2 linked regions of the Synechococcus elongatus PCC 11801 genome follow. Each later gene encodes a partner of the first gene's protein in a complex. Links are inferred from orthologs where the notes say so. Each region holds a gene or a part of one and is shown on either strand. Other genes may lie near its edges.

Region 1 (3,213 bases):
TGGGCAAAGCCAGCGACGTGATCGGTGCTGTCCGTAAGGGCGTGGCCGATGGCAAAAAACACCTCGTCAGCGTGCCCTTGACCCGTGATCAGTCCATTCCTCACCCCAGCACTGGGGAAGGCGGGGCTGCTCAAGTCCTGATCCGTCCTGCAGCGCCTGGTACTGGTGTAATTGCCGGTGGTGCTGTCCGGACTGTCTTGGAGCTGGCTGGCGTCAAAAACGTGTTGGCGAAACGCTTGGGTTCCAAGAGTCCGCTCAACAACGCCCGTGCTGCTTTGGAAGCCCTGTCTAGCCTACGGACCTTCCAAGAGGTTGCTCAATCCCGCGATATCCCGGTTGAGCAGCTGTACTAGGCCGTTTTCTTTGCTCTTGGTTTCAAGGTGATGGTTCATGAAACTCGATAATCTCGCTCCGCAACCGGGAGCGAAAAAGCGTAAGCGCCGAGTGGGCCGGGGCATTGCCGCTGGCCAAGGCGCAAGCTGTGGTTTCGGGATGCGTGGTCAAAAGTCGCGCTCGGGTCGTCCGACTCGGCCTGGCTTTGAAGGGGGCCAAATGCCTCTTTACCGCCGCGTGCCCAAGCTGAAGCACTTCCCGCTGGTCAACCGCAAGTCTTACACGGTGGTTAACGTCGGTGCGTTGGCTGATTTGGCCGCTGGCACTGAAGTCACTCTGGACAGCTTGATGGCTGCCGGGATTGTGACCCAGAACGATGGCCCGCTCAAGATTTTGGGTGATGGCGATCTCGCCGTGAAGCTCTCGGTGACTGCTGCAGCCTTCACCGCAACCGCTCGCCAAAAAATTGAAGCGGCGGGTGGCAGCTTCACCATTGCTTGAATCAGCGATCGCTGATTCCGTGACCGAAAGGTTACGTCAGATGGGGGCAGTCACCTGCCCCTCTTCTGTTGTTTAAGCTGGCTTTAGCTCGGGGCCTTCGTGTCCCCTTCGGAGTATTGCTATGGTCGTCAGTCGCGGGAAGACTCCCAACGCCCAAGAAACCTTTTTACAAATGGCTCAGGCCTCAGGTTTGAGAGGGCGAATTCTGATCACAGTGGGCCTGTTGATTCTGTGCCGACTGGGTATTTTTATTCCTGTTCCCGGCATCGATCGGGTTGCGTTCAGCAATGATCTGCAGGGGAATGCCAACTTAGGCGGCGTGATCGGCTTTCTCGATATTTTTTCGGGGGGTGGCCTGTCCGCCTTGGGTGTTTTTGCTCTTGGGATTTTGCCCTACATCAACGCCTCGATTATTTTGCAGTTGCTGACGGCGGCGGTTCCGGCGCTGGAAGATTTGCAGAAAAACGAGGGCGAAGCTGGACGGCGCAAAATTGCACAGTTGACGCGCTACGTCTCGCTCGGCTGGGCCTTGCTCCAGAGCATTGTGATTGCCGTCTGGGTAACCCGCTACGCAGTGACACCGGGGCCGCTGTTCACGATTCAAACAGCGCTGGCCTTGGTGGCTGGTTCCATGTTTGTGATGTGGATCAGTGAGCTGATCACCGAACGCGGTATCGGGAATGGCGCTTCACTACTGATCTTCCTCAATATCGTGGCGACCCTGCCGCGCTCGCTGCAGCAGACTTTGGAGCTAGCCCAGAGCGGCGATCGCAGCACCGTGGGTGGCATTGTCATTCTGCTTATCGTCTTCCTCGCAACAATTGTCGGCATCGTCTTTGTCCAAGAAGGGACAAGAAGAATTCCGGTTGTTTCGGCGCGTCGGCAGGTGGGCAATCGGGTCTACAGCGAGCGCAGTAGCTACCTGCCGTTGCGGCTGAATCAAGGTGGCGTCATGCCAATCATCTTCGCCTCGGCGATTTTGGTCCTGCCGTTCTCCTTGGCTAACTTCACCAGCAATGAAGTGGTGCTACGGATTGCCAACTACCTCAGCCCCAACGGTCCAACACCCTGGCTCTATGCCCTCTTCTACTTGGTGTTGATTGTGGCGTTTAGCTATTTCTATTCGTCCCTGATCCTCAACCCTGTGGACTTGGCGCAGAACCTCAAAAAAATGGGGTCAAGCATCCCTGGCGTTCGTCCTGGTCGGGCAACCAGCCAGTATGTCCAGGGCGTCCTCAATCGCCTGACGATCTTGGGGGCAGTGTTCTTGGGCCTAGTGGCCATCATCCCCACTGCGGTGGAAGGTGCGACTCGGATTCGGACCTTCCAAGGTTTTGGTGCAACCTCGCTGCTGATCTTGGTTGGTGTCGCGATCGACACGGCTAAGCAGGTGCAAACCTACGTGATCTCGCAGCGCTATGAAGGAATGGTGAAAGACTAGTGACGCGACTCATTTTTCTCGGACCACCCGGAGCTGGCAAAGGCACACAGGCGGTTGTTGTAGCTGGGAAGCTACAACTGGCCCATATCTCAACGGGCGATCTGCTGCGGGCCGCCGTTGCTCAGCAAACCCCTCTAGGGGTTGAAGCTCAGGGCTATATGGATCGAGGTGAGCTGGTTCCAGACTCCTTGGTTCTTGGCCTTGTGCGCGATCGCCTTCAGCAACCAGATACGGCCAATGGCTGGATCTTGGATGGTTTCCCGCGCAACCGTAGCCAAGCTGAAGACCTCAATGCGCTGCTGGCTGAGATCGATCAACAGATCAATCAGGCCGTCAATCTCGATGTTCCCGATCCGGTGATCATCGAGCGAATGCTGGCTCGGGGCCGCGCTGATGACAATGAGGCGGTGATTCGTCGTCGCCTCGAGGTCTACCGCGAGCAAACAGCACCGCTGATCAACTTCTTCCGCGATCGCCAACAACTCCTTGAGATTGATGGCAATGCCGCCGTTGAAGTGGTCACCGATCGCTTGGTCAGCGCGCTACAGGTTACGGCCTAAGCGACGACCACCCTACCCAGCCTTGTCGAACTGTGGTAGTATCAAAACTTTGGAGTCTTGCCGAATACTGGCATGAAAGTAAGAGCTTCTGTTCGCAAAATCTGCGAAAAATGCCGCGTCATCAAACGTCGCGGTCGCGTCATGGTCATCTGCAGTAACCCCAAGCATAAGCAACGCCAAGGCTAGGCGATCGCTCGCTCCCCGTTCGCGAGTGCCCTGCTGTTGGCTTCTGCTATCGGAGCTTCAGACCAGACTATCCTCAGGCGATTCGCGCCTGTCAGCATCATCAACTTTTGCATTGTTTTACCTCACGAGTAGCCAAAGATAGGGAGTAGAGAGCGTGGCACGGATTGCTGGCGTGGATCTGCCCCGCGACAA
Region 2 (3,718 bases), 580 kb from region 1 along the record:
TTTGGCAATCAGCATGCACTTCATGCTGGCGTAAACCCAGCCACCTCTATCCACAGAAGTGCCCATAAAGTCGCTGCGGTAGTAGGTCGGGATGCTGGCAAGGAATTCTGCATTAGATTTTTCATCTGCCGCAGCTTGAGCTTCTGCTCTTTGAGTCGTCAGCGCTTCTAGCTTTCTTTTTTCGCCGCTGGCATAGGTGAGCATGCCAAGAAACAACACGCCAGCAATACTCAAGGCAATTGTCTGAGGACTATATTTCATCTGCCCTTTTCTCTGTACTTTTGGAATGGTGCCCGCAGCCAAACCGAAAGTTGTAACTAAGCTACAGGTAAGCGAGCAGTGGAGTTTAGTCGCGATCGGGGCAGCAGGTGTCATGCAGTAGCAAGTCCTCTGCTCTTGGAGTCAACCAACGAATCTCTGTCCTAGTGAGGAGAGGAGAATTCACCCTGGCTGGAATGTGGAGCAGGCGATCGCCGAGTCTTCAAGCACTTCAGATGCGGTGATAGGATAGGCGAGAGACTTGCTACGGCGCGGGTTCTCGCCTGTTTTTCGCCTAACCGCTGCCACCATGCTGAATCTGCTGCTGGGCGATCCCAACGTCCGCAAAGTCAAAAAGTACAAACCCCTCGTCACCGAAATCAATCTGTTGGAAGAGGACATTGAACCCCTCTCCGACGAAGATTTGATTGCCAAAACAGCTGAGTTTCGCCAGAAGCTCGACAAGGTTTCCCACTCGCCAGCTGCAGAAAAAGAATTGCTGGCAGAGTTGCTACCTGAAGCCTTCGCTGTCATGCGCGAAGCCAGCAAACGCGTGCTGGGACTGCGCCACTTTGATGTGCAGATGATCGGCGGCATGATTCTGCACGACGGTCAGATTGCCGAGATGAAGACGGGTGAAGGGAAAACCCTCGTTGCCACCCTGCCGTCTTACCTCAATGCGCTGTCGGGTAAAGGTGCGCACGTCGTCACGGTCAACGACTACCTCGCCCGCCGCGACGCGGAATGGATGGGACAAGTCCATCGCTTCCTTGGTCTCAGTGTTGGTCTGATCCAGCAAGGCATGTCACCAGAGGAGCGCCGCCGCAACTACAACTGCGACATCACCTACGCCACCAACAGCGAACTTGGCTTTGATTACCTGCGCGACAACATGGCGGCGGTGATTGAAGAAGTGGTGCAGCGCCCCTTCAACTACGCTGTGATCGATGAGGTGGACTCGATTCTGATCGATGAAGCCCGCACACCGCTGATTATTTCTGGTCAAGTCGATCGCCCCAGCGAAAAATATATGCGGGCGTCAGAAGTAGCTGCGATGCTGCAGCGATCGACCAATACGGACAGCGAAGAAGAGCCGGATGGCGACTACGAAGTCGATGAAAAAGGTCGCAACGTCCTGCTGACTGACCAAGGCTTCATCAATGCTGAGCAACTGCTGGGCGTCAGTGACCTCTTCGACTCCAATGACCCTTGGGCGCATTTCATCTTCAATGCGATCAAGGCCAAAGAACTATTCATTAAAGATGTGAACTACATTGTGCGCGGTGGCGAGATCGTCATCGTCGATGAGTTTACCGGTCGGGTGATGCCGGGGCGTCGCTGGAGCGATGGCTTGCACCAAGCTGTGGAAGCCAAAGAAGGCGTCGAGATTCAGCCGGAAACCCAAACCCTCGCTTCGATCACCTATCAAAACTTCTTCCTGCTCTATCCCAAGCTGTCGGGCATGACCGGTACGGCGAAGACAGAAGAGCTGGAATTTGAGAAGACCTACAAGCTCGAAGTAACGGTGGTGCCGACCAACCGGGTCAGCCGTCGTCGGGACCAGCCTGATGTTGTCTACAAAACTGAGATTGGCAAGTGGCGGGCGATCGCGGCTGACTGTGCTGAACTCCATACGGAAGGCCGTCCGGTTCTAGTGGGAACGACCAGCGTTGAGAAATCGGAGTTTCTGTCGCAACTGCTGAATGAGCAGGGAATCCCCCATAACTTGCTCAACGCGAAACCCGAGAACGTGGAGCGCGAAGCAGAGATTGTTGCTCAGGCCGGTCGCCGAGGTGCAGTCACGATTTCGACCAACATGGCGGGTCGCGGTACTGACATCATCTTGGGTGGCAACGCAGACTACATGGCACGGCTGAAGCTGCGCGAGTACTGGATGCCGCAGTTAGTCAGCTTTGAGGATGATGACTTTGGAATTGCCAGCGTTGCTGGCTTAGATGGCGGTCGCCCTGCTGCTCAAGGCTTTGGGTCGCCCAACGGTCAAAAGCCGCGCAAAACTTGGAAAGCGTCGTCGGATATTTTTCCGGCGGAACTGAGTTCTGAGGCCGAAAAACTGCTGAAGGCAGCGGTTGATCTCGGGGTGAAAACCTACGGCGGCAATAGCCTGTCGGAACTGGCAGCCGAAGACAAGATCGCCACGGCGGCTGAGAAGGCGCCGACGGACGATCCGGTGATTCAAAAACTGCGGGAAGCCTACCAGAAAGTCCGCCAGGAATACGAAGCCGTCACCAAGCAGGAGCAAGCCGAGGTGGTTGAACTCGGTGGTCTGCATGTGATTGGCACGGAGCGCCACGAGTCGCGGCGGGTCGATAACCAATTGCGCGGTCGGGCAGGTCGCCAAGGAGACCCTGGATCCACGCGCTTCTTCCTGAGTTTGGAAGACAACCTGCTACGCATCTTTGGCGGCGATCGCGTGGCCAAGCTGATGAATGCCTTCCGCGTTGAAGAAGACATGCCGATTGAATCAGGCATGCTGACGCGATCGCTAGAAGGGGCTCAGAAAAAAGTCGAGACCTACTACTACGACATCCGTAAGCAGGTGTTTGAGTACGACGAGGTGATGAATAATCAGCGTCGTGCCATCTACGCTGAACGCCGCCGTGTGCTGGAAGGGCTTGAGCTGAAAGAACAGGTGATTCAGTACGGCGAACGGACGATGGATGAAATCGTTGATGCTCACATCAACGTCGATTTGCCGTCGGAAGAGTGGGATCTGGAAAAACTGGTTGATAAGGTCAAGCAGTTTGTCTATCTGCTCGCAGACCTTGAGGCCAAACAACTGGAAGACTTGTCTCCTGAGGCGATCAAAATCTTCCTCCACGAACAACTACGGATTGCCTACGATCTCAAGGAATCTCAGATCGATCAGATTCAGCCAGGCTTGATGCGACAGGCTGAGCGCTACTTCATCCTGCAGCAGATCGATACGCTTTGGCGGGAGCATCTGCAGGCGATGGAAGCCTTGCGCGAATCCGTCGGTCTGCGGGGCTATGGGCAAAAAGATCCACTGCTGGAGTACAAGAGCGAAGGCTACGAGCTGTTCTTGGAGATGATGACGGCGATTCGTCGCAACGTGATCTACTCGATGTTCATGTTCGATCCGCAGCCCCAAGCTCGCCAACAAGCTGAGGTGGTCTAGGTCCGCCAGTGGATTTCTATCGCCCGCTGCTGCGGCCGCTCTTGCTGTCGCAACTCAACGTTGACCCTGAGTGGCTGACGCGTAATGCGCTGGGGTTCTTGGCAGCTCTGGCACGATCGCGATCGCCCCTTGCCCTTGGATTTCGCCGCTACCTCCGCCAGACCTACGGATTCCAAGATCCCCGCTTGGCTATGTCCCTCTGGGGCTTGACCTTTGCAACGCCGGTCGGCTTGGCTGCAGGGTTTGATAAGGATGGTGTTGCTGCTCCGCTCTGGGCCGATCTTGGGTTTGGCTTTGCCGAGT

What was found.
Region 2: the proteins of secY (region 1) and secA are in contact, whole or in part, in a crystal structure (PDB 3DIN), measured with the Thermotoga maritima proteins. The link is inferred for Synechococcus elongatus PCC 11801 from one-to-one orthologs. Residues at the interface, in WP_004081795.1 of Thermotoga maritima: Glu108, Gly109, Glu110, Glu111, Ala236, Glu237, Arg238, Arg239, Ile240, Thr241, Ile242, Gln243, Tyr244, Ala245, Arg246, Arg247, Val248, Thr249, Gly250, Arg251, Arg252, Val253, Tyr254, Gly256, Ala257, Ser258, Thr259, Tyr260, Leu261, Pro262; in WP_004082002.1 of Thermotoga maritima: Glu261, Ala262, Arg263, Lys300, Ala301, Arg302, Thr303, Ile304, Ile305, Leu323, Tyr324, Asp325, Pro326, Val329, Ser330, Tyr333, Ile336, Lys340, Phe345, Val349, Glu363, Phe364, Tyr374, Ser375, Gly376, Gly377, Glu393, Ile395, Thr482, Ser483.

Annotation. Positions count from the first base shown.
Region 1 is NZ_CP030139.2:1,567,333-1,570,545, forward strand. What follows is about bases 216-3,115. They hold secY (preprotein translocase subunit SecY), read left to right. Parts: upstream 216-955; coding sequence 956-2,275; downstream 2,276-3,115. Other genes in these bases: rpsE (30S ribosomal protein S5), read left to right, coding at 216-353; rplO (50S ribosomal protein L15), read left to right, coding at 391-834; DOP62_RS07625 (adenylate kinase), read left to right, coding at 2,275-2,835; rpmJ (50S ribosomal protein L36), read left to right, coding at 2,908-3,021. In the rest of the region: more of rpsE, read left to right, coding at 1-215; rpsM (30S ribosomal protein S13), read left to right, coding at 3,176-3,213. UniProt on the Escherichia coli protein: The central subunit of the protein translocation channel SecYEG. Consists of two halves formed by TMs 1-5 and 6-10.
Region 2 is NZ_CP030139.2:2,147,009-2,150,726, forward strand. Bases 211-3,615 are described here. They hold secA (preprotein translocase subunit SecA), read left to right. Parts: upstream 211-568; coding sequence 569-3,415; downstream 3,416-3,615. Other genes in these bases: DOP62_RS10700 (hypothetical protein), read right to left, coding at 211-375; DOP62_RS10710 (quinone-dependent dihydroorotate dehydrogenase), read left to right, coding at 3,424-3,615. Also shown: more of DOP62_RS10700, read right to left, coding at 1-210; more of DOP62_RS10710, read left to right, coding at 3,616-3,718. UniProt on the Escherichia coli protein: Required for protein export, interacts with the SecYEG preprotein conducting channel.